3 regions of the Streptosporangium sp. NPDC020072 genome follow, and region 1 is predicted to be linked to each of the others. Evidence: riboswitches for the same ligand, from Rfam matches in the RefSeq annotation. Region 1 holds a riboswitch; each other region holds the start of a gene.
The links. A riboswitch is a leader RNA that binds a small molecule or an ion and turns the genes downstream of it on or off. The one in region 1 is predicted to bind cobalamin.
Positions count from the first base shown of each region.

Region 2: another riboswitch for cobalamin. It lies ahead of cobN (cobaltochelatase subunit CobN); the one in region 1 lies ahead of ABZ470_RS25975 (ABC transporter substrate-binding protein).
Region 3: another riboswitch for cobalamin. It lies ahead of ABZ470_RS30855 (CbtB domain-containing protein); the one in region 1 lies ahead of ABZ470_RS25975 (ABC transporter substrate-binding protein).

Region 1 covers NZ_JBEYAB010000011.1:66,879-77,349, reverse strand. Annotated here, with positions in the region: gene ABZ470_RS26010 (hypothetical protein) at 1-780, shown strand, start outside; gene ABZ470_RS26005 (alpha/beta hydrolase) at 777-1,655, shown strand; gene ABZ470_RS26000 (alpha/beta hydrolase) at 1,677-2,540, shown strand; gene ABZ470_RS25995 (IclR family transcriptional regulator) at 2,544-3,332, opposite strand; gene ABZ470_RS25990 (hypothetical protein) at 3,421-4,740, opposite strand; gene ABZ470_RS25985 (ABC transporter ATP-binding protein) at 5,172-5,951, opposite strand; gene ABZ470_RS25980 (iron ABC transporter permease) at 5,951-6,862, opposite strand; gene ABZ470_RS25975 (ABC transporter substrate-binding protein) at 7,012-7,998, opposite strand; cobalamin riboswitch at 8,191-8,317, opposite strand; gene alaS (alanine--tRNA ligase) at 8,455-10,471, shown strand, end outside.
Region 2 covers NZ_JBEYAB010000006.1:198,104-208,574, reverse strand. Annotated here, with positions in the region: gene cobN (cobaltochelatase subunit CobN) at 1-1,281, opposite strand, end outside; cobalamin riboswitch at 1,398-1,601, opposite strand; gene cobG (precorrin-3B synthase) at 1,613-2,908, shown strand; gene ABZ470_RS16035 (precorrin-8X methylmutase) at 2,905-3,531, shown strand; gene ABZ470_RS16030 (precorrin-2 C(20)-methyltransferase) at 3,528-5,054, shown strand; gene ABZ470_RS16025 (cobalt-precorrin-6A reductase) at 5,042-5,812, opposite strand; gene cobM (precorrin-4 C(11)-methyltransferase) at 5,805-6,548, opposite strand; gene cbiE (precorrin-6y C5,15-methyltransferase (decarboxylating) subunit CbiE) at 6,545-7,783, opposite strand; gene ABZ470_RS16010 (TIGR03618 family F420-dependent PPOX class oxidoreductase) at 7,776-8,168, opposite strand; gene def (peptide deformylase) at 8,260-8,832, opposite strand; gene ABZ470_RS16000 (TIGR03618 family F420-dependent PPOX class oxidoreductase) at 8,907-9,305, opposite strand; gene ABZ470_RS15995 (MFS transporter) at 9,594-10,471, shown strand, end outside.
Region 3 covers NZ_JBEYAB010000014.1:120,831-131,301, forward strand. Annotated here, with positions in the region: gene prcB (proteasome subunit beta) at 1-379, opposite strand, end outside; gene ABZ470_RS30815 (ubiquitin-like protein Pup) at 967-1,176, opposite strand; gene ABZ470_RS30820 (hypothetical protein) at 1,391-1,795, shown strand; gene ABZ470_RS30825 (serine/threonine-protein kinase) at 1,863-2,657, shown strand; gene ABZ470_RS30830 (cobyrinate a,c-diamide synthase) at 2,745-4,052, opposite strand; gene cobO (cob(I)yrinic acid a,c-diamide adenosyltransferase) at 4,046-4,648, opposite strand; gene ABZ470_RS30840 (putative cobaltochelatase) at 4,692-6,731, opposite strand; gene ABZ470_RS30845 (histidine phosphatase family protein) at 6,728-7,291, opposite strand; gene ABZ470_RS30850 (CbtA family protein) at 7,288-8,028, opposite strand; gene ABZ470_RS30855 (CbtB domain-containing protein) at 8,045-8,239, opposite strand; cobalamin riboswitch at 8,271-8,390, opposite strand; gene dop (depupylase/deamidase Dop) at 8,482-9,999, opposite strand; gene ABZ470_RS30865 (acyltransferase) at 10,085-10,471, opposite strand, start outside.

The DNA.
Region 1 (10,471 bases):
AACCACTTCCGCGGCCTCTGGCTGGACCTGGTCCCGGCCTTCACCGTGGGCGTCGGCGAGGTCGTCGCCATGGGGGAGGCGGGTACCCCCAAGGGGCCCCAGCGGACCGACCCCGCCTTCGCGCGGGCACTGGCGGCCGACCTGGTCGAGGCGGGCACCGAGGTGGCGATCTCGGCCCGGCTGCAGATCGACCACGGGCAGTCGCACGCGATCCAGTACCTGCTCGGCGACCTGGAGGTGCCGGTCGTCCCGCTGGTCGTCAACGTCTTCGCCCGGCCGCTGCCCACACTGGCGCGCTGCGTCCGGCTGGGGGAGAACCTCGCCGGGGCCGTGGGACGGATCGCGGGGAACCGGCGCGTGGTGGTGGTCGCCTCGGGCGGGCTGTCCCACCGGCTGCCGTGGCCGAGCGACTGGGCGGACCCCCAGGACGACGACGAGGCCTTCCTGGTGGATGCCTGGACCAACGGGCGGGGCGAGTGGGAACGCTACGACAGACGGCGCAGGGAGATCATCGTGGCCGCCCGCCCGACGATCTTCCCCGAGTTCGACCGGGCCTTCCTCGACGACCTCGCGGGCGGCCGTCTGCGCCGTTACGCCTCCCTGACGACCGCCGAGGTGGAGGAGGCGGCGGGCAACGGCGGCCAGGAGCTGCGGACCTGGCTGGTGATGGCCGCCGCGCTCGGTTTCGTGCCGGGCACGCCGCTGGTCTACGCGCCCATGCCCGAGTGGCTCACCGGGATGGGCGTGGCCGTACTCGACCCCGCGGGAGGTCACCGATGACCGGCACGCCCTCACCGGCGGCGGGCGTCCCGCCCGAGAGCCGCTTCGCCGACGCGGACGGCGTCAGGTACCACTTCCACGAGCTGGGGGAGGGGCCGGACACGATCTTCCTGCACGGTGGTGGCCCCGGGTGCACCGGCTGGAGCGACTTCGGGCCCGTCGCGCCGTACTTCTCGGCCGACCGGCGGTGCCTGATCGTGGACATCCTCCAGTACGGCAAATCCGAAAAATGCCGAATCAGTGGGCCGATGTGGGACTTTCATGCCGCGAAGACCGTCGCGTTCATGGACGTCCTCGGCGTCGAGAGGGCCGACTTCGTCTGCAACTCCTGGGGCGGCACCATCGCGCTGTGCCTCGCGGCCCGATACCCCGATCGTGTCCGTTCCCTCGTGGTGACCGGCAGCATGCCCGTCTTCTACGGTCCTCTGGCGCCCCTGCCGGAGCGCGGGCACCGGGGCCGCGCCGCCCGCGACGTCTACTACGGCGGGCGGGGACCGACCCGGGAGAAGATGCGCGAGCTGATCACCCGGCTGGAGTGGTACGACGCCGCGCGCCTGCCCGAGGAGACCGTGGACATGCGCTGGCGGCAGAGCCTCGACCCCGGGGAGCGCGAACTCGCCGCGATGACGGACTCGCCCCGGGGCGACTGGCAGGACCTCACCGCCGAGCTCGGGCTGGTCGAGGCGCCGGCGCTGTTCATCTGGGGGCGGGAGGACGCCTTCCTCACCCCCGACTACCCGCTCATGCTGTCGCGGATGCTCAGGCGCGGAAACCTGCACGTCATGGACCACGTCTCGCACCACCTGCAGGAGGAACGGCCCGCCGCCTACCACGCCGTCGTCGAGGGCTTCCTGCGCTCCGTCGACCACCCCTGAACGACCATGGAGGAGAACCCCATGACCACCACCATCTGGACCGAACTGACCGGTCTCGACTTCCGGGTCACCACCGTCGACGCCGGGGGCGTCCCCACCCGCTCCCTGCAGGCGGGGACCGGTGAGCCGGTGATCTTCCTGCACGGCACCAGCGGCCACCTGGAGGCCTTCGCCCGCAATCTCGGCGCCCACGCGGACCGCTACGCCTGCCACGCGATCGACATGCTCGGCCACGGATACACCGGCATGCCGGACTACCCCTACGAGATCCCCCGCTACCGCGACCACCTGCTCGCCTACATGGACGCGGCCGGGATCGAGAGCGCCCACATCGTCGGAGAGTCCCTCGGCGGCTGGGTCGGGGCGCGCACCGCGATCGACGCGCCGGGGAGGGTGGCCTCCCTGCAACTGCTCTGCGCCGGGGGCACCGTGGCCAACCCGAAGGTCATGGAGCGCATCCGCACCTCGACCAGGCAGGCGGTCACCGGCGACGACATCGACCTGACCAGGCGGCGGCTGCGGCTGCTGATGGCCGACGCGAAGGACGCGACCGAGGAACTGGTCGCGGTCAGGCACGCCGTCTACCACCGGCCGGGCTTCGCCGCCAACATCGGCAACCTGCTGTGCCTGCAGGACATGGAGACCCGGCTGCGGAACATCCTGCGTCCGGAGGACCTCGCCAGGCTCGACGTGCCGACCCTGATCGTGTGGGGCCGTGACAACCCCTTCGGCGAGGTGCCCGAGGCGGCCGCGATGCACAAGGCCATCGCGGGCTCGGAGCTGGTGCTGTTCGACGAGTGCGGCCACTGGCCCCAGCACGAGCAGGCCGCGCGCTACAACGGGCTGAGCCTGGCCTTCCTCGCCGGGCACCCGATCTCCGCGTAGGCGTCAGCCCGTCGCCTGGAGCGTCCTGGAGACACCGAGCGCCGCGGTGCGCAGCGCGGCCGTGAACCGGCCGTGGTTCATCCTGAAGGTGGGCGCCGTGATCGACAACGCGCCCGCGAGCGCGCCGGTGTCCCCGAAGACGGGCACGGCCAGGCTCGTGTAACCGAGCCTGGTCTCCTCGGCCTCGACCGCGAGGTGCTCCGCCCTGACCCTGGCGATCTGGGCCTGGAGCAGCCCCGGCTGGGTGATCGTCCGGTGCGTCATGGGGGTGAGGCCGCGCCGTACGACCTCGTGGAAGAGGGCAGGAGGGGAGAAAGCGAGGATCACCTTCCCGGTCGCGGTGCAGAACAGGGGGAGCCGCCCGGCGACCCGGGACTGCTTGCGCAGGCCCCGGTGCACCATGAGCTTCTCGACGTACAGCACGTCGAGGCCGTCGTGGATGGCGAAGTGGACGGTCTCGTGCGTGGCGAGCAGCAGATCCTCCATGTACGGCAGGGCCGCCTCACGCAGGATCCGCTGCCTGGGCACCCGCTGGCCGATCTCGAAGAGCCGCAGCCCCAGGCGGTAGTGGCTGCCCGCCCGTTCGAGCACCCCCCAGCCGAGCAGCTCCTGGGCGAGCCGGTGCACACTCGCCTTGGCCACCCCGGTGCGCCTGACCAGCTCGGACAGGGACAGGGCGTCGTCCTCGGCCGTGAAGGCCTCGATGATCAGACGGGCCTTGCCCAGGACGGAGTTCATCGCCTCGGCGTTGCCCGGCGTCGATCCGGCGCGGGCGAACGGGAGCACCGTCATCGCAGGGACCTCCCAGGTGGTTCGGAGACCTGTGAGGAGTAGTTTGGTGCGTTCCATTCGAAATAGCTACCCTCTGTGACCGATTTGGTCATATGCCCACCTCCGTGCGGGACCTGGTGACCGTGTTGACGGCGACGCGGACCAGCAGCCGGGTGAGCCGCTCCATCTCCCTGACGTCGGCGGTGTTCATCCCCAGGGAGAAGTCGAGCCCGGCGATCTTGGGCATGCCGATCCGCACGGTCGGCACCCCCCGTCCCCGCAGGATGTTGGCGTCGGTGGCGCCGCTGTTGCCGAGGGCCACCTCGTGCGGACGCCCCTCGGCGGCCTCCCAGGCGGCGACGGCCTCACGGGCCACCCAGCCCCCGGGGTCGGAGGCGGTGCCGGGTACGGCGAGCACCATCTCGAACGTCACCGGGACGCCGGGCAGTTCGGCGCGGATCTCCTCGATCGCGGCGCCGAACTCCCGCTTGGCCTCCATGGGGGTCGTGCGCGGGCTCAGCCGCAGGTCGACGAGCAACCGGCACGCGGCCGGGGTCACCGCGGCCCGGTACGGCCAGCCCCCCTCGATCGCGGCGACGACGCCCTGCGGGGCGACCGTCCCCTCGGTGTGCCGCTCGGCGTACCCGGCGAACCACCGCTCAAGCCGTACGGCGACCTCGCCCGCCCTGGCGACCGCGTTCTCGTACGGCAGACGGTGCCGTGAGCCGGCGTAGGTGTGGACGCCGTGGACGACGACCTCGAACCAGGCCAGCCCGACCTCCTCCCAGGAGACCGTCCACCCCGGCTTGGCGATCACCGCGAAGTCCGCCCAGATCCCCTGTTCGAGCAGGTAGGAGCAGCCGACCCCCTGCCCGACATTGCGCCGTCCTGCGCCGGGCGCGGCGTTGGCGGGCATGCCGCCCGACCCGAAGGCGACCAGCAGGTCCCCGGCCAGCGGCAGCCCGGCCCGGTGGACGGCCTCGGCGACCATCAGCACGCAGGCGGCGTGCCCCTTCGGGTTGCCCGCGCCGAGCCCGGTCACCAGGTCGCCCTCGACGCGGGCGGCGGGGCGCATGTCGGGGCGCAGCGCGGGGCCGATCCACGGGACGTCCTCGTCCTCGCGGCCGGTGGTCAGCGTGTCGATCGGCGCGTACAGCATGAGGTCGGGGCCGCCGCCGTCGCCGCGCAACCGGCCCCACGCGTTGGCCTGCCGGTCGTCGAGCGGCTGGACGGCCGCCGTGACACCGGCGGCCGTCAGGGTGGCGGCGATGTGCTCGGCCAGGGGACGCTCGCCGCCGGTGGGGCTGGGGACGTCCACCAGGCCGCGCAACAGCTCCCGCAGCCGGTCGCCCGTGACGTGCCGCCAGGCCGCGGCGACCAGGTCGCGCCGGTCCCCGTCGAGCCCGTCGAGCCCGTCGGGCGCGTTCACCGGTTGATCCGGCGGACCTGGGTGTTGACCCGCCTGGCGAGCAGGCGCCACAGCGGCGGCAGCGCCGCGACGACGGCCGCGCAGACCAGCAGGACCAGCAGGGGACGTGGCATGGGGATCTCCTTGACTCGTCCCGCGTGGAGCCCCGGCGCGTGGCCGGGGGTCCCACGCGGGAGCCGTTTCCGCCCTGCCGAGATGATCCGCCGGCCGGAGGGGAGCCGCCCATGGAAACGTCCCGCTCAGCGGGACGCCCACACGGAATCGGCGTACGGCGACGCCACGGTGAAGATCTCTATCCCATAAGTGGTCGTCACACGGTGAGCCGTTCGAGGAAGGTGAGGGCGAAGAACGCCGCGGCCTCCTCGCCACGCTGGCCGTCCCCGAGACCGTCGGCCACACCGTCTCACTGGGCTACTGAGGCACGGATTCCCTCACGGCGCGTCCCCCTCGGTGATCAGCGTCACCTGGGGGACGCCCGTCCTCGGATGCGCGCCGACCTCGGCGTCCACCCGGTAGACGTCCCGCAGCAGTTCAGGCGTCAGCACCTCGCGCGGGGTCCCGAGCGCCACGACCGCGCCGCCGTCCATGACGCACAGGCGGTCACAGAACGCGGCGGCCAGGTTGAGGTCGTGCAGCGCGATCACCGCGGTGATCCCGAGCCCGCGCACCAGACGCAGCGCGTCGAGCTGGTGGCGCAGGTCGAGGTGGTTGGTCGGCTCGTCCAGCACCATCACCTCCGGTCGTTGCGCCAGCGCCCGGGCGATCAGCACCCGCTGCTTCTCCCCGCCGGAGAGCCGGTCGAAGGGCGCGTGGGCCAGATCGGCCACGTCCAGCCGCTCCAGCGCCTCGGCGACGATCGCCCGGTCGGCGGGGGAGTCGCCGTCGAAGGCCCGTTTGTGCGGGGTACGTCCCATGGACACCACGTCGTGGACGCTCAGCCCGAAGTCGCCGCCGCCATCCTGAAGCACCGCGGCCAGCCGGCGGGCCAGCCATCTGCCCGGCATCCGCCACACGTCGTGCCCGTCGAGGAGCACCTGCCCGGCGGTGGGGCGCAGCACCCGGTAGAGGGTCCTCAGCAGGGTCGACTTGCCCGCGCCGTTGGGCCCGGCCAGGCCGAGCACCTCACCGGGGGCCACCTCGAACGTCACCGCGCGCACCAGGTCCCTGCCGCCGATCCGCACCGAGACCTCCCGTACGGCCAGAGCGCCCATCAGGTCCTCCTGCGCATCAGCCACAGGAAGAACGGCCCGCCGACCAGCGCCGTGATGATCCCCACCGGGATCTCCTCGGGGGTGATCAGCGTCCTGGCGACCAGGTCGGCCGTGATGAGGAACGCCGCTCCGAGCAGCGCCGTGGCCGGAAGCGCCCGCCGGTGGTCGGCCCCGACGAGCAGCCGCACCACATGGGGCATGATCAGCCCGACGAACCCGATGGCCCCGCTGACCGCGACGACGGTGCCGATCACCATGGCCACCAGCACGAACAGCGCCGCCCTGAAGCGGTGCACATCCAGCCCCAGGGAGGCGGCGGCCTCCTCCCCGGCCAGCAGCAGGTTCAGCGGGCGTGAGACGCCCAGCAGGACGACGGTGCCCGCCGTCACGGCCGCCGCGGGCACCCACACCGTCGTCCACGTCGTCCCGGCGACGCCGCCGAGCATCCAGCGGACGGCCGACTGGGCCCGGTGCGGGTCGTCGGAGGTCACCACCAGGAAGCTGGCCGCCGCCGAGAGCACCTCGGCCGTCGCCACCCCGGCCAGCACCAGCCGTACCGTGGTCATCCGCCCGCCGGACCGGGCCAGGAAATAGACCGTGACCAGCGCCGCCAGCGCCCCCGCGAACGCGGCGACCGGCAGTGAGAACGGGCCGAGGAAGGTCAGGCCGAACACCGTCACGCTCACCGCGCCCACGCTGGCGCCGGAGGAGACGCCAAGCAGCATCGGATCGGCCAGCGGGTTGCGCACCAGCGCCTGCAACGCCATCCCGCAGACCGAAAGTCCGGCGCCGATGACCCCGCCCAGGATCACCCGCGGCAGCCGTACGTCCATGACGACGGTCTCCCTGACCGGGGACCAGACCGGTTCGGCCAGCGCGGGGTGGAGGCGGTGCAGCAGAATGCCCCACACCTGCTCGGCGGGCAGGCTGATCGAACCGGCCGCGACCCCCGCCGTGACCGCCCCGCCGAGCAGCAGCGCGCACAGCGCGAGCGTCAGCGGGTACGGCAGGCCGGGGCGCCGGGCGACGGGCGTCGTCCGGGAGAGCCCGGTCAGGCCGCTCACTCGAACCGGTCGGGGTGGATCTGCCGGGCCAGCGACTCAACCGCCGACGGCGCCCGGACCCCGAGCACGACCGACGACAGCGGCAGCACCGCGAACCGCCTGTGCCTGATCGCCGGAACGTCGGCGAGCGCCGGGTTCGACAGCAGGAACCTCTTCTTGTCCTCGACCTTCTCCTCGCCGTAGTCGTAGACGACGATCCAGTCGGGCGCGCGCTCGGCGACCTGCTCGAACGACACGTCGGCCCACGTCTTGTCCACGTCGGTGAAGACATTCCGCGCGCCCGCCAGCGTGATGATCTCGTCGCCGACGCCCTTGCCCCCGGCGGTGAAGGCGGTCTTGTCGCCGCTGTCGTAGACGAACAACCTGACCGGCTCGACGTCGGCGAGCCTCTCCCTCACCCGCGCCAGGGGCTCGTGCAGCCGGGTGATGAGCGCCTCGGCCCGTTCGCGCACGCCGAAGATCGTGGCGACGTTGCGGATCTCCCGGTCCATCAGGTCCATGTCCACCGGGCCTGACGGGCACTGCTCGACGTTGAGGTAGGTGTCGATCCCGGCCTTGCCCAGCGCGTCGCGGCCGCGGCCCTCCTTCTCGTCGAAGGCGCTGGAGAAACCGCCGTAGACGAAGTCGGGCTCCTCGGCCAGCAGCGCCTCGTAGGAGGGGTACTGCCTGGAGAGCACCTTCACCCCGTCGTAGGCGGCCTGGTACTCGGGCAGGACCTTGTCGTCGAGATATCCGGTGCCGGCCATCGACCCCTGCAGTCCCAGCGCCAGCATCACCTCGGTCGCGTGCTGGTTGAGCGAGACCGCCCGCCGCGGCGGGCGGTCGTAGGTCGTCCTGACGCCGCAGTCGTCGAGGGTGACCGGGAAGCCCGCGACGGCCCCGGCAGGGGCTTCAGCCGGGGCTCCGGAGGAGGCGCCGCAACCGGCCAGGAGCACGGCACAGGACAGGGCGAGCAACAGGGACAGGGGACGTCTGACCGTCACGGACGGTTCCTCTCACGGGATCTGCACCATGGGACGGCCCTGCCGGAAGGTCACGGAACCGGCCAGGAGGTCGTCTCCGGGCACACGTCGGCGCGGAGGGCTCGTGCGGTCGTCGCCACGCGAGGTCATCCATCGGCCGACCCGCTCCTCTCCGGGGAGATCCGCCCCAGTTCGTCGAGGAGGCGACCGCGTGAGTCTCCTGGCTCTCGGGTCGATGCTCGCCCCCGTCTTCCCACCCCGCAGGGGGCGGTGACCTCGTGGGGGTCCGCTCGCCGATCACAGTGGCGGGACCGCGCCGGATTCGCACCGGCTTCCTCGTCCGCGCTCGCCTTCGCCGGTCATCATTGCACGAAGCCGTTGATGCGCTGAAGATGGCTTCCGGTTCCGGTGGCGGCTGTACGATGTCTTGTTGCAACAAATTTGCAATTGCAAAGACCGGCGGCTTCGGGAGGGCAAGTGCGGACGGCGGAGGTCAAACGGCGGTTCCTTGAGCACTTCGCGGCGGCGGGGCACACCGTGGCCGCCAGCGCGCCGCTGCCCGCCGACGACCCGACGCTGCTGTTCGTCAACGCGGGCATGGTGCCGTTCAAGCCCTATCTCCTCGGGCAGCGGACACCGCCGTCCCCCCGGGCGGCCAGCGTGCAGAAGTGCATCCGCACCCTCGACATCGACGAGGTCGGCAAGACCACCAGGCACGGCACGTTCTTCCAGATGAGCGGCAACTTCTCCTTCGGCGACTACTTCAAGGAGGAGGCGATCAGGCTCGCCTGGGACCTGACGGTCAAGCCTCGGGCCGAGGGAGGCTACGGCCTCGACCCCGACCGGATCTGGGCCACCGTCTACCTGGACGACGACGAGGCCCACGCCCTGTGGCGGGACGTGATCGGCCTGCCGGAGGCCCGCATCGTACGGCGCGGCAAGGCCGACAACTTCTGGTCCATGGGCGTCCCCGGGCCGTGCGGGCCCTGCTCCGAGCTTTACTACGACCGTGGTCCGGCCTACGGGCGAGAGGGCGGGCCCGAGGTCGACGAGGACCGTTACCTCGAATTCTGGAACCTCGTTTTTATGCAATACGAGCGGGGCGAGGGCGTCGGCAAGGAGGACTACCCGATCCTCGGCGAGCTGCCCTCCCGCAACATCGACACCGGCATGGGCCTGGAACGCATGGCGGCGCTGCTCCAGGGCGTCGACAACCTCTACGAGACCGACGAGACCCGGCCCGTCCTGGACGCCGCCGCGGCGCTGACCGGAACCAGGTACGGCGTGCGCTCCGGGCCGTCCGCGGCCGAGAGCCACCCCGACGACGTCCGGCTCCGGGTCGTCGCCGACCACGTCCGCACCGCGCTCATGCTGATCGGCGACGGCGTCACCCCCTCCAACGAGGGACGTGGCTACGTGTTGCGCCGGATCCTGCGCCGGGCGATCCGCGCCGTCCGGCTGCTCGGCTACGAGGACCCGGTCCTGCCCGAACTGCTGCCGGTGGCCCGCGACTGCATGGCGCCCTCCTACCCGGAGCTGGCCGCCGACTTCGACCGGATCTCGGCCTACGCCTACGGCGAGGAGGAGACCTTCCGCTCGACGCTGCGCCAGGGCAGCGCGCTGCTCGACCGGGCCATCACCCGGACCGGGGAACGGCTGCCCGCGGCCACGGCCTTCAAGCTGCACGACACCTACGGCTTCCCGATCGACCTGACCGTCGAGATCGCCGCCGAACACGGCCTCGACGTGGACGTCACCGGGTTCAGGGAGCTGATGGCCGAGCAGCGGCGCCGCGCCCGTGAGGACACCCGCGCCAGGAAGACCGGCCACGCCGACACCGGACTGCACCGCGCCCTCCTCGACGAGCACGGCCCCACCGACTGGCGGGCGTACACGACGCTGACCACCGACTCGACGGTCCTGGCCGTGCTCCGCGACGGGGCGCCCGTGGCCACGGCCGTCGCGGGCCAGATCGTCGGCGTCGTCCTCGACCGCACCCCGTTCTACGCCGAGTCCGGCGGCCAGGAGAGCGACGCGGGAACCCTGCACGGCCCGAGCCTGTCCGCCGAGGTGCTGGACGTGCAACGCCCCGTCCCCGGGCTGGTCGTGCACCAGGTGCGCGTCCTGGACGGGGAACTGGCGCCGGGACAGCCCGTACGCGCCCAGGTCGACCCCGAGTGGCGCGCGGGCGCCCGCCAGGCCCACTCGGCGACCCACGTCGTGCACGCCGCGCTGCGCGCCACGCTCGGCCCGGCCGCCCTGCAGTCCGGCTCCTACAACCGGCCCGGCCACCTGCGCCTGGACTTCTCCTGGCGCGGTGCCCTGCCCGCCGGAGCCCGCGGGGAGATCGAGGACGCCGCCAACGTCGCGATCCGCGGGGACCTGCCGGTCGAGGTGCGCCACATGCCCCTTCGGGAGGCCCGTGAGATCGGGGCGCTGGCGCTGTTCGGCGAGACCTACGACGAGACCGTCCGGGTCGTCGAGATCGGCGGCG
Region 2 (10,471 bases), on a different contig from region 1:
CTCGGGCAGCGTGGCGAACCACGCGGCGTACCGGGAGGCCTTGATCCGCACCGGGTTGCCCGCGAGCCGTTCCTCGGTGAGCCAGTCGGGGTCCTGGCCTCCGGCGGCGATGAGGGCGTGGATCAGCGCGTCGCCGTCCTGCCCGGTGACGCCGGGCAGTTCGTCCTCGGCGCCGATGTCGTAGCCGTGCTCGCGCATCGCGGCAAGCAGCCGCACCAGGCTCGCCGGGGTGTCGAGGCCGACGGCGTTGCCGATCCTGGAGTGCTTGGTCGGGTAGGCCGACAGCATCAGCACGATCCGCCGCTCGGCGGGCGGGACGTGCCGCAGGACGGCGTGCCGTACGGCGATGCCCGCCACGCGGGAGGCCCGCTCGGGGTCGGCGACGTAGACGGTCAGGCCGTCCCCGTCGATCTCCTTGAAGGAGAACGGCACCGTGATGATCCGCCCGTCGAACTCGGGGATCGCCACCTGGGTCGCCGCGTCGAGCGGGGAGAGGCCGTCGTCGTTGGCCTCCCAGGCGGCCCTGCCGCCGGTCAGGCACAGGCCCTGCAGGATCGGCACGTCGAGTTCGGCGAGCGCGCCGACGTCCCAGGCCTCGTCGTCGCCGCCCGCGGACGCGGTGGCCGGGCGGGTGCCGCCCGCGGCCAGCACGGTCACCACCAGGGCGTCGACCGTGCCCAGGGTGTCGAGCAGGCCCTGCTCGGCGCTGCGCAGGGAGGCGCAGTAGACGGGCAGCGCGCGGGCGCCCGCGTCCTCGATCGCGGCGCAGAGCGTCTCGACGAAGGCGGTGTTGCCCGCGACGTGGTGGGCGCGGTAGTAGAGCACGCCGACGACCGGGCCCTCCTCGCGGCGCGCCCGGCGTTCGAGCACGCCCCAGGCGGGCGTCGGGGCGGGCGGGGCGAAGCCGTGGCCGGTCAGCAGCAGCGTGTCCGACAGGAAGCGGCCCAGTTCGGCGAGGTTGGCGGCCCCGCCATGGGCGAGGTAGGCGTGCGCCTCGGCGCAGACCCCGCCGGGCACGGTCGACAGTTCCATCAGCTCGGCGTCCGGCGCCTGCTCGCCGCCGAGCACGACGACGGGCAGCGGCCCGGCGAGCAGGGCGTCCAGGCCCTCCTCCCAGGCGCGGCGCCCGCCGAGCAGCCGTACGACGACCAGGTCGGCGCCCTCGACGAGGGGAGGCAGGTCCCCCGCGGTGAGCCTGGCGGGATTGCCGAGCCGGTAGTCCGCGCCGCTGGCGCGGGCGCTGAGCAGGTCGGTGTCGGAGGTGGAGAGCAGGAGGATCATTCGCCACGCTCCCCGGCGGGGAGCGGCGCGGCCGTGAACGGCGGTGCGGGCTTGCGGCTGGGGAACGGCGAACAGCGCACAGGGCTTTCCTCCCTCGGGGTCCTCGCCCCGGGTCGTCGTCGGCTACGACGGCTGGAGTCTCCTGGCTCCCGGATCGATGCTCCCCCCGGCCTTCCCGCCCGTTGCCGGACCGTGGCTGGATGGGGTTCGCTCCCCGGTTACAGTGGCGGGACCGCGCCGGATTCACACCGGCTTCCTCCCTTTTGCCGTCGCCAACGATGAGACTACGGCAGCGAGGTCCCCGCAAGAAACTGGAGTTACCATCCTCAGCGTGTCAAAAGGTCACTTCTCCGGACGATCTCATCCCGACGCGTGCCCGGGGGCGCTCCAGGTGCATTCCGCGGCCGACGGCGGCCTGGCGCGCGTCAGGGTGCCCGGAGGGCGCCTGACGGCCCCGCAGCTGCGCGAGCTGGCCTCGGCCGCCGAGACCTGCGGCAACGGCGTCGTCGAGCTGACCTCCCGGGCGAACGTCCAGGTGCGCGGACTGGGCGCCGGGGACGATTTCGCGGCCCGCATGGCACAGGCGGGGCTGCTGCCTTCGGCCACCCACGAACGGGTCCGCAACGTCCTGGCCTCACCGCTGAGCGGCCTCGACGGCCGGGGGATTCTCGACGTGGGACCGCTGACCCGTGAGCTCGACCTGCGCCTGTGCGGCACGCCCGCGCTCGCCGGCCTGCCGGGGCGGTTCCTGTTCGCGCTCGACGACGGCCGGGGCGACGTGGCCTGGCTCGGGGCGGACGCCGCGATCCTGCCGACCGGCCCCGGCGAGGTGGCGTTGCTGCTGGCCGAGACCGACAGCGGCCTGCGGATGCCGCCGGGGTCGGCGGTCGCCGCGCTGCTGACCGCCGCCGAGGCGTTCCTGGCCGAGCCCGGGGTGCGGGAGGGCCGTGTGTGGCGGATCGGCGAACTGCCCGGCTGCGCGGAGCGCGTCGCCGCCCGGGTCGCGGCCACCCTGGAGACGACCTCCGCCCCCGTACGGCGGGCCCCCGTCCCGGCGCCCTCCCACGGTCCCGCCGGGACCGTCGAACAGCCCTCAGGCCTGAACACGCTCGGCGTCACGGTGCCGCTGGGGCGGCTGACCTCCGCCCAGGCCGCCCTGCTGGCCGACCTGGCCGTCGAGGAGGTACGGCTGACGCCGTGGCGCGGCGTCGTCCTGCCCGGCCTGTCCCCGGCCGCTCTCTCCGAGGTCGCCGGGCGGCTCGTCGCCGCCGGGCTGGTCCTCGACCCGGCCTCGCCGTGGACGGGCGTGACGGCCTGCGCGGGACGGCCCGGCTGCGCGAAGTCACTGGCCGACGTGCGGGCCGACGCCGCCCGCTGGATCGCGGCCGAGAGCGACCCGCCCTCGGCCGTCCCCGCCCGCCCCGGTACGCTCCCGGTGCACTGGGCGGGCTGCGAACGACGTTGCGGCCGCCCGCGAGGACGGGCCGTCGACGTGGTCGCGACCACGACCGGCTACCGGGTCCTCCTGGAGGACAGCGGCTTGAACAGTGGCCCGGAAAGCGGCCTGAACTGCGCGGACATCAAGGAGACCACGGCCGCCGTGGCGGCTCTGAGAGGGGAAACGTGACCGACTACGTCCGGGACGGCGCGGAGATCTACCGGCGTTCCTTCGCCACCATCCGCGCCGAGAGCGACCTGGACGGCCTGCCGCCGGACGTCGCCCAGGTGGCGGTCCGCATGATCCACGCCTGCGGGATGGTGGACCTGGTCGCCGACCTCGGCTGGTCGCCGGGCGTGGTCGCCTCGGCCAGGGCGGCCCTGCGCGCGGGGGCGCCCGTGCTGTGCGACGCGATGATGGTCGCCTCGGGGGTGACCCGGCGCCGCCTGCCCGCGGGCAACGAGGTGCTCTGCACGCTGGGTGAGCCCGGCGTGCCCGAGCTGGCCGTACGGCTCGGCACCACCCGCAGCGCGGCCGCCCTCGAACTGTGGCGCGACCGTCTCGAAGGGGCGGTCGTCGCGATCGGCAACGCGCCGACCGCGCTGTTCAGGCTGCTGGAGATGGTCGAGGAGGGGGCGGGACGGCCCGCCGCCGTGCTCGGCGTGCCGGTGGGTTTCATCGGCGCCGCCGAGTCGAAGCAGGCGCTCGCCGGGCATCCGGCGGGTCTGGAGTACCTGGTCGTGCACGGGCGCCGGGGTGGGAGTGCGATGGCCGCCGCCGCGGTCAACGCGATCGCGAGTGAGGTCGAGTGAACGACACGTCAGCGGGACGGCTCAGGGGCGTCGGGCTCGGCCCGGGAGACCCGGAACTGGTGACCGTCAAGGCGGCCAGGCTCATCGGGGAGGCGGACGTCATCGCCTACCACAGCGCCCGCCACGGCAGGAGCATCGCCCGCTCGGTGGCGGCGCCGTACCTGCGGGAGGGGCAGATCGAGGAGGCGCTGATCTACCCGCTCACCACGGAGACCACCGACCACCCCGGCGGCTACCAGGGCGCCATCGACGACTTCTACGCCGACTGCGCGCTGCGGCTGGCCGCCCACCTGGACGCGGGCCGCGACGTGGTCGTGCTGTGCGAGGGCGACCCGCTCTTCTACGGCTCCTACATGCACATGCACAAGCGGCTGGCCCACCGCTACGTCACCGAGGTCGTGCCCGGGGTGACGTCGGTGAGCGGCGCCGCGGCCGTGCTCGGCAGGCCGCTGGTCGAGCGGGACGAGGTCCTGACGGTGCTTCCCGGCACGTTGCCCGCCGAGGTCATCGCCGAACGCCTGGCCGCGACCGACTCCGCGGCGATCCTCAAGCTCGGCCGTACCTTCACCAAGGTTCGCGACGCGCTGGCCGAGGCGGGCCGTCTCGACGAGGCGTGGTACGTGGAGCGCGCGACCACCGGCGCGCAGCGCCTGGCCCCGCTCGCCGAGGTGGACCCGGACAGTGTGCCGTACTTCTCGCTGGCGCTGGTGCCGAGCCCGGTCAACTCCGGCCTTCCCGGCACCCACGGTGAGAGCCGGGCCCCGGAGCGCGTCCAGGGCGGCGAGGTCGTCGTGGTCGGGCTCGGGCCCGCCGGGCGGCCCTGGCTGACACCGGAGGCTCAGGAGGCGCTGGCCGCCGCCGACGACCTCGTCGGGTACGGCCCCTACCTGGACCGCGTCCCGCCGAACCCGCGCCAGCGCCGTCACCCGACGGACAACCGGGTGGAGGCCGAACGGGCGGCGCACGCCCTCGAACTGGCCGCGGCCGGGGCGCGGGTCGCGGTGGTCTCCTCCGGCGACCCCGGGGTGTTCGCGATGGCCAGCGCGGTGCTTGAGGTCTCCTGCGAGCCGCGGTTCGCCGACGTTGCGGTGCGGGTGCTGCCCGGCCTGACCGCGGCGCACGCGGTGGCCAGCCGGGTCGGGGCGCCGCTCGGCCACGACTACTGCGTGCTGTCGCTGTCCGACCTGCTCAAGCCGTGGGAGGTCGTCGCGGACAGGATCAGCGCCGCCGCGCGGGCCGACCTGGTCCTGGCGATCTACAACCCGGCCTCCAGGAGCCGCACCTGGCAGGTCGCGGCGGCCAGGGACCTGCTGCTCGAACACCGCTCGCCGGACACGCCCGTGGTCGTCGGCCGTGACGTCGGCGGCGCCGGGGAGAACCTGACCGTCACCACCCTCGGCGACCTCGACCCGGCCACGGTCGACATGCGCTGCCTGCTGCTGGTCGGCTCCTCGACCACCAGGGTCGCCGAAAGGAAGGACGGGAGGCGGGTGGTCTTCACCCCCCGCCGCTATCCCGCCTGACCGCCCGCCACGGCGTCCAGCCACGCCGTGGCCTGTTCGACCGTCTCGGCCGCCGGGACCCCGCCGGGTACGGCGGGGCGGCGCACGACGACGACGGGCAGCCCGAGCTCGCGGGCGGCGAACAGTTTGGCGGTCGTCATCCGGCCGCCGCTGTCCTTGGTGACCACCACCTCGACGCGGTTGTCCCGCATGAGGTCGAGTTCCCCCTCGACGGTGAACGGCCCCCGGCTGAGCAGCACCTGGAGGTTGCGCGGCAGCGGCGGCTGGGGCGGGTCGACGGAACGGGCCAGGAACCACAGGTCGTCCAGGCCCGCGAAGACCGGCAGGCTGCGCCGGCCCGTGGTCAGGAAGACCCGGCGGCCCAGACCGGGCAGCGACTCGGCGGCGGCCTCAAGGGAGGGCGTCCAGCGCCAGTCGTCTCCCGGCCCCTGCCGCCAGCCGGGCCGCCGCAGGATCAGCAGCGGCACCCCGGCCAGGCCCGCCGCCTCGGCCGCGGACGCGGTCATCCTGGCGGCGAAGGGGTGGGTGGCGTCGACGACGACGCCGATCCCGTTCTCCTCGATCCAGGCCCTGAGTCCGGCGGGTCCGCCGAAGCCGCCCTCGCGCACCTCCCCGACCGGCAGCCTGGGGTCGCGGACCCGCCCGGCCAGGGAGGAGATCACACGTGTCCCCGGCCGGTCGGCGAGCGCGGCGGCCAGTCTTCTCGCCTCGTCGGTGCCGCCGAGCACCAGGACGTTCAGCGTGCCCGGGTCAGTCACGGCAGCGGGCCGCGGAGTACAGGTGGCTGTCGGGGAACTCCGAGGCGGTCAGCACCCTGCCGACCACGATCACCGCGGTGCGCACGACGCCCGCGGCGCGGACCTGCCCGGCGATGTCGGCGAGCGTGCCGCGCAGGATCACCTCGTCGTCCCTGCTGGCCCTGGCCACCACGGCCACCGGGCAGTCGAGGCCGTACCTGGGGACCAGCTCCGCCACGACCTCCTCGGCGCGCTGCACGGCCAGGTGCAGGACCATCGTCGCCCCCGACCTGCCGAGGGTGTCCAGGTCCTCCCCCTCCGGCATGGGGGTCGCCCGCGCCGAGGTGCGGGTGAGCACCACCGTCTGGCCGACGCCGGGCACGGTCAGCTCCCGCTTCAGCGAGGCCGCCGCGGCGGCGAAGGCGGGCACCCCGGGAACCACCTCGTACGGCACGCCCGCGGCGTCCAGGCGCCGCATCTGCTCGGCCATCGCGCTGTAGACCGAGGGGTCCCCCGAGTGCAGCCTGGCCACGTCGTGCCCCGCCTCGTGGGCGGCGAGCATCTCGGCCACGATCTCGTCGAGGGCCATCCTCGCGGTGTCGACGAGGCGCGCGCCCGGCGGGCAGCACTCCAGCAGGGCCTCCGGGACCAGGGAGCCCGCGTACAGGCACACCGGTGAGGAGGCGATCACCCGCTGTCCCCGCAGGGTGATGAGGTCGGCGGCCCCCGGCCCCGCCCCGACGAACCGCACCGTCACCGTTCCTCCTGTGTCCCGGCGGGTTTGACCGCCGTCCAGATCGTCACCGGCATCATGGGCCGCCAGCCGGTGAAACCACCGACCGGGGCGGCCCTGCTGACCGCGAGCCTGACCATCTCGCTGTGGGAGCCGCCGATCCTGGCGTGCCAGGCGGCGACCGTGGTCTCCGACTCGACGGTCACCGCGTTGGCCACCAGCCTGCCGCCGGGCCGCAGCGCCCGCCAGCAGGCCTCGATCACGCCGGGGACGCTCACCGCGCCGCCGACGAAGACGGCGTCCGGGGCCGTGAGCCCGCCGAGCGCGCCGGGGGCGGCGCCGGTCACCACGTTCAGGCCGGGCACGCCGAGGGCGAAGGCGTTGCGGGTGAGCCGCCCGGCCCGGTCGCCGTCCCTCTCGACGGCGATCGCCCGGTTCTCCGGGTGGGCGCGCATCCACTCGATCGCGAGGCTGCCCGCCCCGGCGCCGACGTCCCACAGCAGTTCGCCGGGGACGGGCGCGAGCCGGGACATGGTGACCGCCCGCACCTCGCGCTTGGTGAGCTGGCCGTCGTGCTCGAACGCCTCGTCGGGCAGGCCGGGCAGGACCGGCAACGGGACGGTCCCCGGCGCGGCCACGCACTCGACGGCCACGACGTTGAGGTCGTCGGCCTCGGTCAGGGACCAGCCGCCCGCCGTACCGGAGACCAGGCGTTCGGCCTCACCGCCGAGCCGTTCCAGGACGGTCATCGGGCTCGCGCCGTAGCCACGGGCGGTGAGCAGCGCGGCGACCCGGGCCGGGGTGCGGCCGTCGGCGCTGAGGACGAGCACCCTGCGCCCGTCGTGGACGGCGGTGTGCACGGCCTCGGCGGGACGCCTCACGAGGCTGACCACCTCGACGCGGTCGGCGGCCCAGCCGAGCCTGGCGCAGGCCAGCGAGACCGAGGAGGGGGACGGCAGCACCCTGACCCGTCCGGCGCCGAGCAGCCGCACCAGCGTCGTGCCGATGCCGTGGAACATGGGGTCGCCGCTGGCCAGCACGCACACCGCGCGCCCGCGACCGGCCTCGATCAGGCCGGGCAGCGCGGGCAGCAGCGGCGACGGCCAGGTGACGCGCTCGGCCGTACCGGCGGGGATCAGGGCGAGTTGCCTGGCGCTGCCCATCAGCACCTCGGCGGCGAGCAGCTCCTCGCGTGCCTCCGGGGACAGACCGGCCCAGCCGTCGGCTCCGACGCCGACGACGGTTATCCGGTCAGACATTTCCGAGAACTCGGGTGACGCGGATCTCGATCACGACGCGGGAGGGGTTCTCCCTGGGCTGCCGGTAGCGCTCGGCGTAGCGGCGCACGCCCTCGGCGATCGAGCCGGGGTCCCTGCGGATGACCGCGCTGCCCTCCAGCGTCGACCAGCGCCCGCCGTCGACCTGGCAGACGGCGACGCGCGCGCCGCCGTCCCCGGCGGCCTCGATGTGGCGGACCTTGCGCGAGCCGTCCGAGGTGATCACCCGGGCGATCCCGGCCTCGGCGTCCAGCGTCACGCCGACCGGGATGACGTGCGGCGTGCCGTCGGCCCGCAGCGTGGTCAGCGTGCACAGGTGGTACTCCCGCCAGAAGGCGTGGAAACCGTCCTCGCGATCCGTCAACACCGGCTGTCCCTCCCCATGGCTGCTGTCTACGGGGCGACATGCTAGCCGGGAGGCCGGCCCGGCGGAGGACCGGCTCCACCGGGCCCGGGGCTCACTCCGCCGCGGACGCCTGCTCCCCCGCCGTCTCGTCGGCCGTCTCCTTGGACGCCTCGTAGGCCGCGAGGAGCTGCTGACGACGCTCGGCGGGGAGCCGGTCGATGTACAGCATGCCGTCCAGGTGGTCGGTCTCGTGCTGCAGGCAGCGGGCGAGCAGGCCGGTGCCCTCGACCGTGATCGGGGCGCCGGTGACGTCGAACCCGTGCACCACCGCCCGGTCCGGCCTGGCCAGGCTGGCCCGCTGCCCGGGAACGGACAGGCAGCCCTCGTCGTAGTCGTCCAGGTTCCGCTCACCGTGACCGGGCAGCACCAGGGTCGGGTTGACCACGACGCCCTTGCGGTACTCCTCGGTCTCGTCCGGGCAGTCGTAGACGAACACCCGCAGCGGCACGCCGATCTGGTTGGCGGCCAGGCCGACTCCCTCTGCGGCGTACATGCTGGCGAACATGTCGGCCACGAGCGCGGCCAGCTCCTCGTCGAAGCCGGTCACGTCCTGGCACGGGCGGTGCAGCACCGGCTCACCCACGAACGTGATCTGCCTCGCCGTGCCCTCGCCGCTTGCTTCCATCCGTCATGCCTCCAGGGTCGCGGTGTGTGGTTCGCAGCAGACTACCGACGGCCGCGCGCTCCCCGTGACGGGCGTCAGCTGCCCCCGCTGTAGACGACCTGCTCGGGCCTGATCCTGACGGTGACGCGCTGCTCGCCCGGCTGGCGGTAGGGGTAGGTCTCCACCCCGAGGTACTTGTTGGCCAGGCCGTCGATGACCTCGTCGGCGCCGTCGAGCTCGAACTGGGCGACACCGGAGACGCTCACCAGGTGGAAGGCGTCCTTCGGGTCGAGCACGCTCACCGAGACCTGCGGGTTGTCGCGCAGGTGGCGCTCCTTGGCGCGGCCGACGGCGGTGTTGAAGATGACGTCGTCTCCGTCGACGTCCACCCAGACGACGGTGCTGTGCAGCGAGCCGTCAGGGCGCAGGGTGGTCACCCAGCCGTGAATGGGCTGGCTGAGCAGTGCCTTGGCGTCGTCGTTCAGCTTTCCCACGGGAACCTCCGCAGTCGCGTGATGTGCCTGTCGACCCATCGAACATCACGGGTAATCGATCAATTCCACCGCCCCCCGCCGAGAGGTAACATCCGCCCAGAGACCGCCCACACGACGGAGGTTCCGCATGAGCTTCGACGAGGCCGCCTTCCAGGTTCCGGCGCGGGGACCCGTCCCGTCGCCCTGACCTGAGGCCGCCCGCGCGCGGTCCCGGTCGCGGCGGTCCGTGCTCCTCGCCCCGGAACGATCACCTTTTCCCCGATCGTTCCTTCCTTCCGAGGAGCTCTTTTGCGTGCTCGCACGTCCGCGCGTCTCGGCGCGGACTTCGGCAAACTCTGGACCGCCTCCGCCGTCTCCAACGTCGGCGACGGGGTCACCCTGACGGCCGGTCCCCTCCTTGTCGCCTCACTGAGCGACGACCCCGTCCTCGTCGCGGGCGCCGTCCTGGCCCAGCAGCTCCCGTGGGTGCTGTTCTCCCTGGTCAGCGGCGCCTATGTGGACCGGCTCGACCGGCGGCGGCTGATCGTCGCCGTCAACCTGGTCCGCGCCCTCGCCCTGGGGACGCTCTGCGCCGTCATCGCGGCGGGGGCGCTGACCGTTCCCCTCGTCTACGTCGTCTTCTTCCTGCTCGGCACGGCGGAGACCGTCGCCGACACCGCCTCGGCCGCCCTGCTTCCCGCCGTCGTCGCGCCGGAGCTGCTGGCCGGGGCGAACACACGGCTGATGGCCACCTTCACCGTCGGCAACCAGTTCGCGGCCAAACCGCTCGGCGGATGGCTGTTCACCGTCTCGGCCGCGCTGCCGTTCGGTTTCGACGCGCTGACCTTCGTGGTGGCCGCCGCCCTGGTGTCCGCCATGCGGCCCCTGCCTCTCGCCGCCCCTCCCGGGCCGAGCGGTGGTCTGCGCGCCGACATCTCCGAGGGGGTGCGCCGGCTGTGGCGGCACCGGTTACTGCGGACCCTGGCGCTGAGCATGGGGGTGGGCAACCTGATGTTCTGCGGGGCCTTCGCGGTCTTCGTGCTGTACGCCCGGCAACGTCTGGGCCTGTCGGAGGTGGGGTACGGCCTGCTGCTGACCGCCTTCGCCGCCGGCGGCCTGCTCGGCACGCTGACGGCGGGCCGGTTGTGGTCGCGGTTCGGCGCGACCGCGCTGCTGCGCGCCGGGCT
Region 3 (10,471 bases), on a different contig from region 1:
GGCGGTTGGCCTTCCCGGCGACGGAGAGCGTCCTGCCCTCCATCTTCTCGTAGTGCTCCAGCTCGACCCGGTAGAGGCGGGCCATCTCAAGGCCGGTGCTGGCCGCCCCGGCGATGCCCATGCACGAGAAGTCGTCGGTGCGGAACACCTTCTCCATGTCCCGCTGGGAGATGATGTTCCCCGAGGTCGCCCTGCGGTCACCGGCCATCACCACACCGCCCGCGCAGGTCGCGGCGACGATCGTGGTCGCATGCGGGACGTGGTCTCCTACCGGGGCCGCCAGGGTCTCGTTTCTGCCGGGCAACAAGTCCGGCGCGTAGGAGCCGACGAACTCGGTGAACGAGGAAATGCCGCTGTTCGTGAAGATGTGATTCACCATGCCGGCGGGCAGGTCCCTGTGCGATCCCACGCGACTCCCTCCAAAGGTGCGGTCCTATAAGGCCCGACCTTACTCATCTTGTCGTGCTGCATGCACTTCCCTGGATCAGCTCAGCGCGAACCCTCTCCGGGAGCGTCTTCGAATCTTTACATCCGCGCGGGCGCCGCGCTCCGCGCCCACGCGCGGGGGTCTCCTGCCCGGCTCTCCGCACGGACGGCAGGGCCCTTCGGGCGGCCGGAGAACCCAGAAAAAAGGGGACGGGTGGCTGTTTCGTCTCACCCGTCCGCCCGCGCCGGTCCGCGCCGTCAGGGCGCGGCGGGACCGGCGACGGCCGATCGGCCTGTCGTCGCGCGGCCCGGCCGTACCCTGAGCCGGTCCGCCTCTCGTCTTCCCACGTTCACCAACGCCGTCGAACCACCCGGGGGGCCGGTGCCGCCGCGCGCGGCCTCACCCCGCTCTGCCCCGGGCCCGTCTGACTTCCCCTCTCGTCTCCGGACGCTCACCCCGGAGGCGCCGATCCCGGGCTCTCACCCGCGAAGCCGCCGCCTCCGGACTTCCGCCTCCGGACCGCGGACGCGGACGACCGGCTACTGGCCGCCCTTCTGGACGTAGGACCTGACGAACTCCTCCGCGTTCTCCTCAAGCACCTCGTCGATCTCGTCGAGAATGGCGTCGACGTCGTCGGAGAGCTTCTCGTGGCGGTCCTGGACGTCGGTGGAGTCGGCCTGCGCGGTCTCCTCGACCTCCTTGTCGGTCCGCCCGGTCTGCTTCTGGCCTCCGGTGTCCTTGCTAGCCATCTGTGGCACCTCCACATGGGGGACGTCGTTGTCCCATATCTTCCCCGAACCGGCGGACATTTCGCGTGGATCGTCCTCGATCTTTACGAGGACCGCGAACTCCCCGGACTCGCCCCAAGACAACCCTCCCGAAGCCTCCGGCGGCAAATCCCACTTGACTAGATAGCTACTCTATCCAATGATGGGCCGACATCGGCCTTCCAGAAGGAGCCCAATGCCCCCCGAGACGCTGAGCACCGCCGGAGTGCTCCTGATCACCGTGCCCACCATCGCCTTCGGCGGGCTCATGCTGCTGACGCACATCATGCGCAACGTCCCCGGCTACCTCGACAACCCCGTACGGCAGAACCTGTGGCGAGCCGGGCACGCCCACGCCGGCGTCCTGGTCCTGTTCTCGCTCGTCGCGCTGTTCTACATCGACCAGACCCACTGGGGAGAGGGCCTCCAGAGGCTGACCAGGCTCCTGATCGTCTCGTCACCGATCCTGATGCCGCTCGGCTTCTTCCTGTCGGTCGTACGCCCGTCGGACACCAAGCCGAACAAGCTGATCTGGCTCACGGTCCTCGGCGGCGTGTTCCTCGCCGCGGGCACGTTGCTGCTCGGCATCGGCCTGATCTGAGGCCGCTCCGGCGAGTCAGGACCGTTCCGAGTAGGCCAACCCGGTGTAAAACTGCGATCATTGGACCGTGAGCACCATCGTCGCCAGCCGTTACAAGCTTCACTCCCCCGTAGGCCGGGGTGCGACGGGCGTGGTATGGCGCGCCTACGACCTGTTACTCGAACGGAAGGTGGCGCTCAAGGAGATCGCCCTGCCACCGGGTCCGGCCGCGGCCGAGCAGCGGCGGCGGGTGGTGCGCGAGGCCCGGATGGCCGCCAGGCTCAGCCATCGGGGCATCGTGACGGTCCACAACCTGGCCGAGGAGGCCGAACGGCTCTGGATCGTCATGGAGTTCCTCGAAGCCCTCACCCTGCACGACACGCTCGTCCAGGCGGGGCCGCTCCCGGTCGACCTGGTGGCGGGGATGGGCCGCAGGCTGCTCGACGCGCTGCGGCACGCGCACGACGGCGGCGTGATCCACCGTGACATCAAGCCCGCCAACATCATGCTGACGGGCGATCGGGTGGTGCTCGCGGACTTCGGCTTCGCCGCCCCCGAGGGCACCGCGGGCAACTCGATGCGCGGCACTCCGGCCTTCATCGCCCCGGAGACCCTGCACGGCCGGGGCGGCACCCGCGAGGCGGACATGTGGTCCTTCGGGGCGACCCTCTACATGGCCGTCGAGGGCAGGACCCCGTTCAGGACGGTCAACTCGATGCCCGCGCTGGTCGAGGCGCTGCGCGAGCCCGCGCGGGCCCCGCAGCGGGCGGGCGCGCTCGAACCCGTCCTGCGCGGGCTGCTGCGCAAGGACCCCAGGGCGCGCCTGAGCGCCGAGCAGACCTCGGCCATGCTGGCCAAGGTCCGCTGCTTCAGCGCCGCCTGAACCGTTTTCCGTCGTCCGCCATGGGACCCGCCCTGCGCGGGTCCCATGGCGTCGTGCTTTCCGGAGCCGACGCCTTTACTATGTAGATCAGATACAGGCCTCGACGAACCGGGTGGCCAGCCGGGGGGTGCCCGCCCAGTGCAGGTGGAGATAGGAGGCCACGACCGGGCCGGAGGCGAACCCGTCCGCCCCTCCCCTCCAGCGGAACAGCGGCCTTCCCGGCGCGGGGTCGACGGCGGTGCGGTGGAACTCGTGCCCCCGGTAGCGCTCCCCCGCCCGGGTCAGCACCGAGTCCTCGACCGCGACCGCGTCGCGGTAGCCCAGGGTGAGGGTCCCCGTCATCCTGGCCTCCAGGTCGAAGACCCCGCACATGGGTCTGCCGTCCAGCCGCCTGGCGAGATACAGCAGGCCGGCGCACTCGGCGGAGATCGGCCCGCCGAACGCGGCGACCTCCCTGCGCAGCGGCTCGTTCGCCGACAGCTCGGCGGCGTAGACCTCGGGGAAGCCCCCTCCGATGACGACGCCGCCCGTCCCCTCGGGCAGGGCCTCGTCCGCCAGCGGGTCGAAGGGGACGACCTCGGCCCCCGCCGCCGCCAGCAGCTCCGCCTGCTCGGTGTACCCGAAGGTGAACGCCTGCCCTGCGGCGACCGCGACTCTCTTGGTCGCCGGTACGGCGGGCCCCGGGCTCCACGGCCGCGCGGACAGGGCGGGGGCGGTGCGGGCGAGCCGCAGCAGTTCCTCCAGGTCGCACGAGGCGGCGACCAGGTCGGCGACGGCGTCCATGGCACCGGCCGCCTGCGTGGCGCGTTCGGCCGCGGGGACCAGGCCGAGATGGCGGGAGGGGGTGGTCACGAGGTCGCTGCGGTGGATCGCGCCGAGCACCGGGACGCCGCTCTCGGCCAGGACCGCGCGGCACAACTCCTCGTGCCTGGCGGAGCCGACCCGGTTGAGGATCACCCCGCCGAGGCGAATCCGGGTGTCGTAGGAGGCGAAACCGTGCACGAGCGCCGCGACCGACCGGCTCTGCCTGGCCGCGTCGACCACCAGGACGACCGGGGCCTGCAGCAGCCTGGCGACGTGCGCGGTCGAGGCGAACTCGCTCGTGCCCGCCCCGTCGTACAGGCCCATCACCCCCTCGACCACCGCCAGGTCGGCCCCGGCGGCGCCGTGCAGGAACAGCGGGGCGATCAGTTCCTCACCGACGAGCCACGGGTCGAGGTTGCGTCCGGGACGGCCGGTGGCCAGGGCGTGGTAGCCCGGGTCGATGTAGTCGGGCCCCACCTTGTGCGGGGAGACCCGGGTGCCTCTCCGGGTGAGCGCGGCCATCAGCCCGGTCGCGACCGTGGTCTTCCCCGCACCGGACGCGGGGGCCGCGATCACCAGCCGGGCTACCATTCGATGCCCTTCTGCCCCTTCTGCCCGGCGTCCATGGGGTGCTTGACCTTGCCCATCTCCGTCACCAGATCGGCGGCGGCGACCAGGCGGGGGTCGGCGTCCCGCCCGGTGACGACGACGTGCTGGCCGTCGGGGCGGGAGGTGAGCGTGGCGACGACCTCGTCGACGTCGATCCAGCCCCACTTCATCGGATAGGTGAACTCGTCGAGGACGTACAGCCGGAAGGTCCGCGCGGCCAGGTCACGCTTGATCTGCTCCCAGCCCTCCCTGGCGTCCGCGGCGTGGTCCTCCTCGGCGCCCGGCCGCTGGATCCAGGACCACCCCTCCCCCATCTTGTGCCAGGACACCGTGCCGCCCTCACCGGACTCACCCAGCACCCGTAGCGCCCGCTCCTCGCCGATGCGCCACTTGGCGGACTTGACGAACTGGAACACGCCGATCGGCCAGCCCTGGTTCCAGGCCCGCAACGCCAGGCCGAAGGCCGCGGTCGACTTGCCCTTGCCCGGCCCGGTGTGGACGATCAGCAACGGCCGGGTGCGGCGCTGCCTGGTGGTCAGCCCGTCGTCGGGCACGCTGACCGGTTTCCCCTGGGGCATCGTCATCAGCCTTTCGTTCTCGTACGGCTCGCGGGAGCGGTTCTCACGCGGCGGCCCGCCTGTCACGGACCACTCCGGCGAGGTCGGTGAGGTCGTCGAGGCGCACGGCCCGCGCGCCCATCCGCCGGGCCAGGGACGCGGCCAGCCCGAGGCGGATGTGCCCCGTCTCGCAGTCGACCACGACCGTGGCGACCCCGGCCAGCAGCGCCGCCGCCCTGTGGGCCTCCTCGACGGTGCCGGAGGTCGCCCGCCCGTCGGTCACCAGGACCAGCAGCGGGCGCCGGGACGGGTCACGCAGGCGCTCGACCCGCAGGACCTCGGCCGCGCGCAGCAGCCCCGCCGCCAGCGGGGTTCGCCCACCGGTCGGCAGCTCGCGCAGCCGGGCGGCCCCCGCCTCGACCGAGGAGGTCGGCGGCAGCACCAAGTCGGCGCGGGTGCCCCGGAAGGTGACCAGGCCTACCTTGTCACGGCGCTGGTAGGCGTCGAGAAGCAGGCCGAGCACGGCGCCCTTGACCGCGCGCATGCGCCGCCTGGCCGCCATGGATCCGCTGGCGTCCACGACGAACAGCACCAGGTTGCCCTCCCTGCCCTCGCGCGCGGCCTCTCTGAGGTCCTCGCGCCGCAGCAGCAGGCCGGGCCCGCTCCTGCCCCGTCCCACCTGGTACGGCGCGGCGGCCTCGACGGTCGCCCGCAGGTGCAGTGAGGCGGGCCGTCCCCCCGGGACCCTGGCCCCGGTCACCCTGCCCAGCGGGGTCGCGGCCCTGGACCTGCGGCCTGGGGCCCCGGCGCCGAGACCGGGCACGGTGAACAGCCTGGCGCGCCTCGCGGGGTCGGCCTCGGCGACCCGGTCGTCTCCCGTCCGCCCGGTCGCGGCGTCTCCCCCGGCGGGCGCGGGGACGCCCTCCCGGCTCGCCGGCTCCGTCCCCGGGACGTCCTCGCCGGAACCGCCGGGGCCGCTCCCCGGGTTGTCCGGGCCTCCTCCTGGACCGCCCTCGGGACCGCCCTCGGGGCCGTCGCCGGGGTCGTCCGGCTCCTCCGGGTCCTCGGGCGTCTGGTCGAGGAGTTCGTCCAGCCTGGCCTCGTCCAGGCCCGGCGCGTCGAAGGGGTCGCGGCGGCGGCGGTGCGGGAGGGCGAGTCTGGCGGCCTCGCGGACGTCCTCGGCCGTCACGGTCGTCCCGCCCCGCCACGCGGCGTGCGCGATGGCCGCCCGCGCGGTGACCAGGTCGGCCCGCAGGCCGTCGACCTCGAAGGCGGCGCAGACCGTGGCGATGCTCCGCAGCGCGGAGTCCGGCAGGGTGACCTCGGCGACCCTGGCCCTGGCTTCGGCGACACGCGTGGCCAGCTCCCGTTCCCGCGCCTGCCACGAGGCGGCGAAGACGACCGGGTCGGCCTCGAAGGCCAGGCGCCGCCGGACCACCTCGGCCCGCTGGGACACCTCCCGCGACGCCCTGACCTCCACGGTCAGCCCGAACCTGTCGAGGAGCTGGGGGCGTAGCTCCCCCTCCTCCGGGTTCATGGTCCCCACCAGCAGGAACCTGGCGGCGTGCCGTACCGAGACGCCCTCGCGTTCGACGTAACAGGTGCCGAGCGCGGCGGCGTCGAGCAGCAGGTCCACCAGGTGGTCGTGCAGGAGGTTGACCTCGTCGACGTAGAGGACGCCCCGGTGCGCGTCGGCGAGCAGTCCGGGCTCGAAGGCCTTCACCCCCTCGGTGAGCGCCCGTTCCAGGTCAAGCGAGCCCGCGAGGCGATCCTCTGAGGCGCCGACCGGCAGCTCGACGAGCCTGGCGGGCCGTACGGTGCCGGGGGCGGCCTCGTGCGGGCCGTCCGGGCAGCCGGGGTCCGGGGCGGCGGGGTCACAGGAGAAGCGGCAGCCACGCACCACCTCGACGGGCGGGAGCAGCGCCGCGAGCGCCCGCACGATCGTGGACTTGGCCGTGCCCTTCTCCCCTCTGACCAGGACTCCGCCGACACCGGGGGAGACGGCGTTCAGGATCAGGGCGAGCTTGAGGTCCTCCGACCCCACGATCGCGGTGAAGGGATAGCGCGGGTCGCGCACCTTGACTGCCTCCTCGGCTCTCGTCATACGGGGTAACTCAGCCGCCAGCGTCCGCCCCGCCCGGTGAGCGTCACCAGGGCGAGGGGCGCGACGTCGACGCGCCAGAAGGCATGGGCCGGGGCGCCGAGGGCGTGCACGACCGCGGCCCTGACCACCGGGGCGTGGGTGACGGCGACCGTCCGCCCCGGGCCGAGGACCGCGAGCCAGGCCGCGACCCGGCCGACGAGTCCGGTGATCGGCTCCCCGCCGTGGGGGGCCGCCGCCGGGTCGGTGAGCCAGGCCGCGAGTCCTTCGGGATCGGCCGCCTCGACCTCGGCCAGCGTCATGCCGCGCCAGCGCCCGTAGTCGCAGTCGGCGAGCGACGGCTCCGGCCCGGCACGCAGGCCGAGCGCCTCGGCCGTCTGCGCGCAACGCAGCTCGGCTCCGCGGACGGCCCGGCCCGGACCGATCCGCGGGGCCAGCGCCCGGGCGCGGCGCAGGCCGTTCCCGTCGAGCGGCTCGTCTCCGGGAAAGGCCGCCCGTGCCGTCGCCCGTGTCGAGGCGTGACAGACCAGCAGCAGGCGCGCGACCCCCGAGGGGGCCGTCACGCCGGGCTGCGCCTGCGCGCGGCGAAGGCGAACAGGGCTCCTACGCCCAGCCAGAACACCGCCTGTGTCCCGAGGGAGGCCAGACGGAAGTCCCACAGGAGACCGGCGGGGAACCCCTCGGGCACCTCGTCGATCCCGGGCAGCAGGGTCCAGGCCGCCGCGACCGGCACCAGCAGCGCCGCGCCGCCCGCGAGCCAGCGCGGCCACGCCTCCTCGGAGGAGACGTAGCGGTGCGCGGCCGCCGCGGCGCCGACGGAGAGGATGCCGATGGCGACGGCGACCAGGTAGAGCACCGTGCGCTGGTTGATCGTCTCCGGGTCACCGACGGCCGGTGGGTTGGCGGGATATTTCACGAAAGGGATAAGGACGATCGCGACAAACGCCGCCGCCGCGAGGGAGACCGCCAGCAGCGGTTCCGATCTCGGGCCGACCCGGCCGCGCACCCCCGCGTACACGAGGGCGAACAGGCCCCCGAGAGCCAGGCCGTACAGGGCCAGGGCGAGGAAGAGGCCGAAGCGCTGGCCGTTCCTGCTGACCGGCGCCTCCTCCCCGTGGGAGTGGGCGGGCTCGGCCGCCTCGTGACTGTGGGCACCGGTGCCGGAGGAGGCCGCCGCGGCCTCCTCCAGCGCGATGGCCCGCTCGACGCGGGGCTCGCCCACGGTGTAGGCGAACACCCCGGCGAGCAGTCCTGCGAGAAGGCCGACGAGCATGCCTCTGACGATGAGTTTGGTGATCACGTGTGGCTCGGTGCGCTCAGTGGCAGGGAACACCGAGCAGGTGACGCCCGTCGTGCATGAGTTCGTGCAGGTAGTTACCGGCCTGCGAGATCGCGCCCTGGTCGAAGGCGACCAGGTAGGCGAGGAGCAGCAGCACCGGTACGGCGAGAAGCCAGCGGGTGAGCGAACCGAGCGGGATGGGCTTGACCGGCGGAGCAGAGATCTGGCTCACGGCCACCTCCTTCAGGGGATTGACGCGCCCCTTTTCGTAGGTCGGTGGCGGCCGAGTGACCTGGCTCCCCGCCCTCTCGGGCCGGTTACAGTGGCGCGACCGCACCGGAATCTCACCGGATTTCCCTCGCACCGCCACAAAACACCCGGAATGTATACCGGTTCACAGCGTCCGTCAATCCATGCGATAGCGGACACAAAGCTATAAACCGTGCGGGCGGGAGCACCCGCCCGCACGGGAGGTCACTGATCGCCGGTGAGAGCGGTGACCAGGTCGGCGGCGGTGCGACAGCGGTCGAACAGCTCTCCGACATGGGCCTTCGTACCGCGCAGCGGCTCCATGGTCGGAACGCGCTGCAGGGACTCCCTGCCCGGGATGTCGAAGATGACCGAGTCCCAGGACGCGGCGGCGACCGACTCGCTGAACTGGCTCAGGCAACGACCCCTGAAGTAGGCCCGCGTGTCGCTCGGCGGCGCCTCGATGGCCCGCCGTACCTCGTCCTCGGTCACCAGGCGCTGCATCCTGCCCCGGGCGACCAGCCGGTTGTACAGGCCGCGCTCGGGGCGGATGTCGGAGTACTGCAGGTCCACCAGCTGCAGTCGCGGGTGGGACCAGGCCAGGCCGTCACGGGTACGGTAGCCCTCCAGCAGTTCGAGCTTGGCCACCCAGTCGAGCTCCCGCGACAGCTGCATCGGGTCCTCGGCCAGACGGGTCAGGACGGACTCCCAGCGGTCGAGGACGTCCTTGGTGATCTCGTCGACGCCGTTCCCGCTGCGCTCCTCGGCGTACTTGCGGGCCAGCTCCAGATACTCCATCTGCAGCTGCACCGCGGTGAGCCTGCGGCCGTCGCGCATCGCGATCTCGTACTTCAGCGTGGGGTCGTGGGAGACCGCGCGCAGCGCCTGGACCGGGTTGTCGACCGCGAGGTCACGGGTGAAGTAGCCGTCCTCGATCATGGCGAGGACCAGCGCGGTCGAGCCCAGCTTCAGGTAGGTCGAGATCTCCGACATGTTGGCGTCGCCGATGATGACGTGCAGCCTGCGGTACTTCTCCGGGTCGGCGTGCGGCTCGTCCCTGGTGTTGATGATCGGCCGCTTGAGCGTGGTTTCCAGGCCGACCTCGACCTCGAAGAAGTCGGCCCGCTGACTGATCTGGAAGCCCTCGCCCCGGGAGTCCTGGCCGATGCCGACCCTGCCGGCACCGACGACGACCTGCCGGGAGACGAAGAACGGGGTCAGATACCTGACGATGTCGGCGAACGGCGTGGCGCGCCGCATCAGGTAGTTCTCGTGGCAGCCGTAGGAGGCGCCCTTGTTGTCGGTGTTGTTCTTGTAGAGCTGGATCGGAGCGTTGGCGGGGACGGCCGAGGCGCGCGTCGCGGCGTCGTGCATGACGCGCTCCCCCGCCTTGTCCCAGATCACCGCGGCTCGTGGATTGGTGCATTCGGGAGTCGAGTATTCGGGATGGGCGTGATCCACGTACAGCCGGGCCCCGTTGGTGAGGATCACGTTGGCCAGGCCCAGATCCTCGTCCGTGAGCTGGCTCTGGTCGGCCACCTCCCTGGACAGGTCGAAGCCCCGGGCGTCGCGCAGAGGGTTCTCCTCCTCGAAGTCCCAGCGTGCCCGCCTGGCCCTGGCCGCCGAGGCCGCCAGATAGGCGTTCACCACCTGGGAGGAGGTCACCATCGCGTTGGCCCCCGGCTGTCCGGGCACGGAGATGCCGTATTCGGTCTCGATGCCCATCACCCGCCGTACCGTCATGCGCACCCTCTGTTCATCCAGGACGACTACTCCGCCGTATATATCCCCGACCCTAGACCCTTCACTATCCCCGGTGACCAGACAGTTATGGCACAGAGGCCTTTTCTGAGGCGTTTTCTCCCGGGGCCCCCGGAGCGGGAACCGCTCCCCCGCCGGGACCGCGTCCGTGCCTCCCCTGTGGTACGGCCGCCCGCCGCCGCCTGGCCTTGACGAACTCCTGGATGGGCCGCTCGACGAGCCGGTGTACCAGGTAGGACAGCACCAGCGTGACCAGCACGGTGACCGCGACGGTCAGCCAGGGCGCGAGCGTGTCGCGCAGGACGGGCACGAGCACGGCGGCGACCGTCGAGTGGAACAGGTAGAGGGGGTAGGTCAGCGCGCCGAGCACGACCAGCCCGCGCCAGCGCAGCCAGCCGAGGGCGCCCAGCGCCACCAGCGCCATGAGCACGTAGAAGATCACGACGGTCACGAC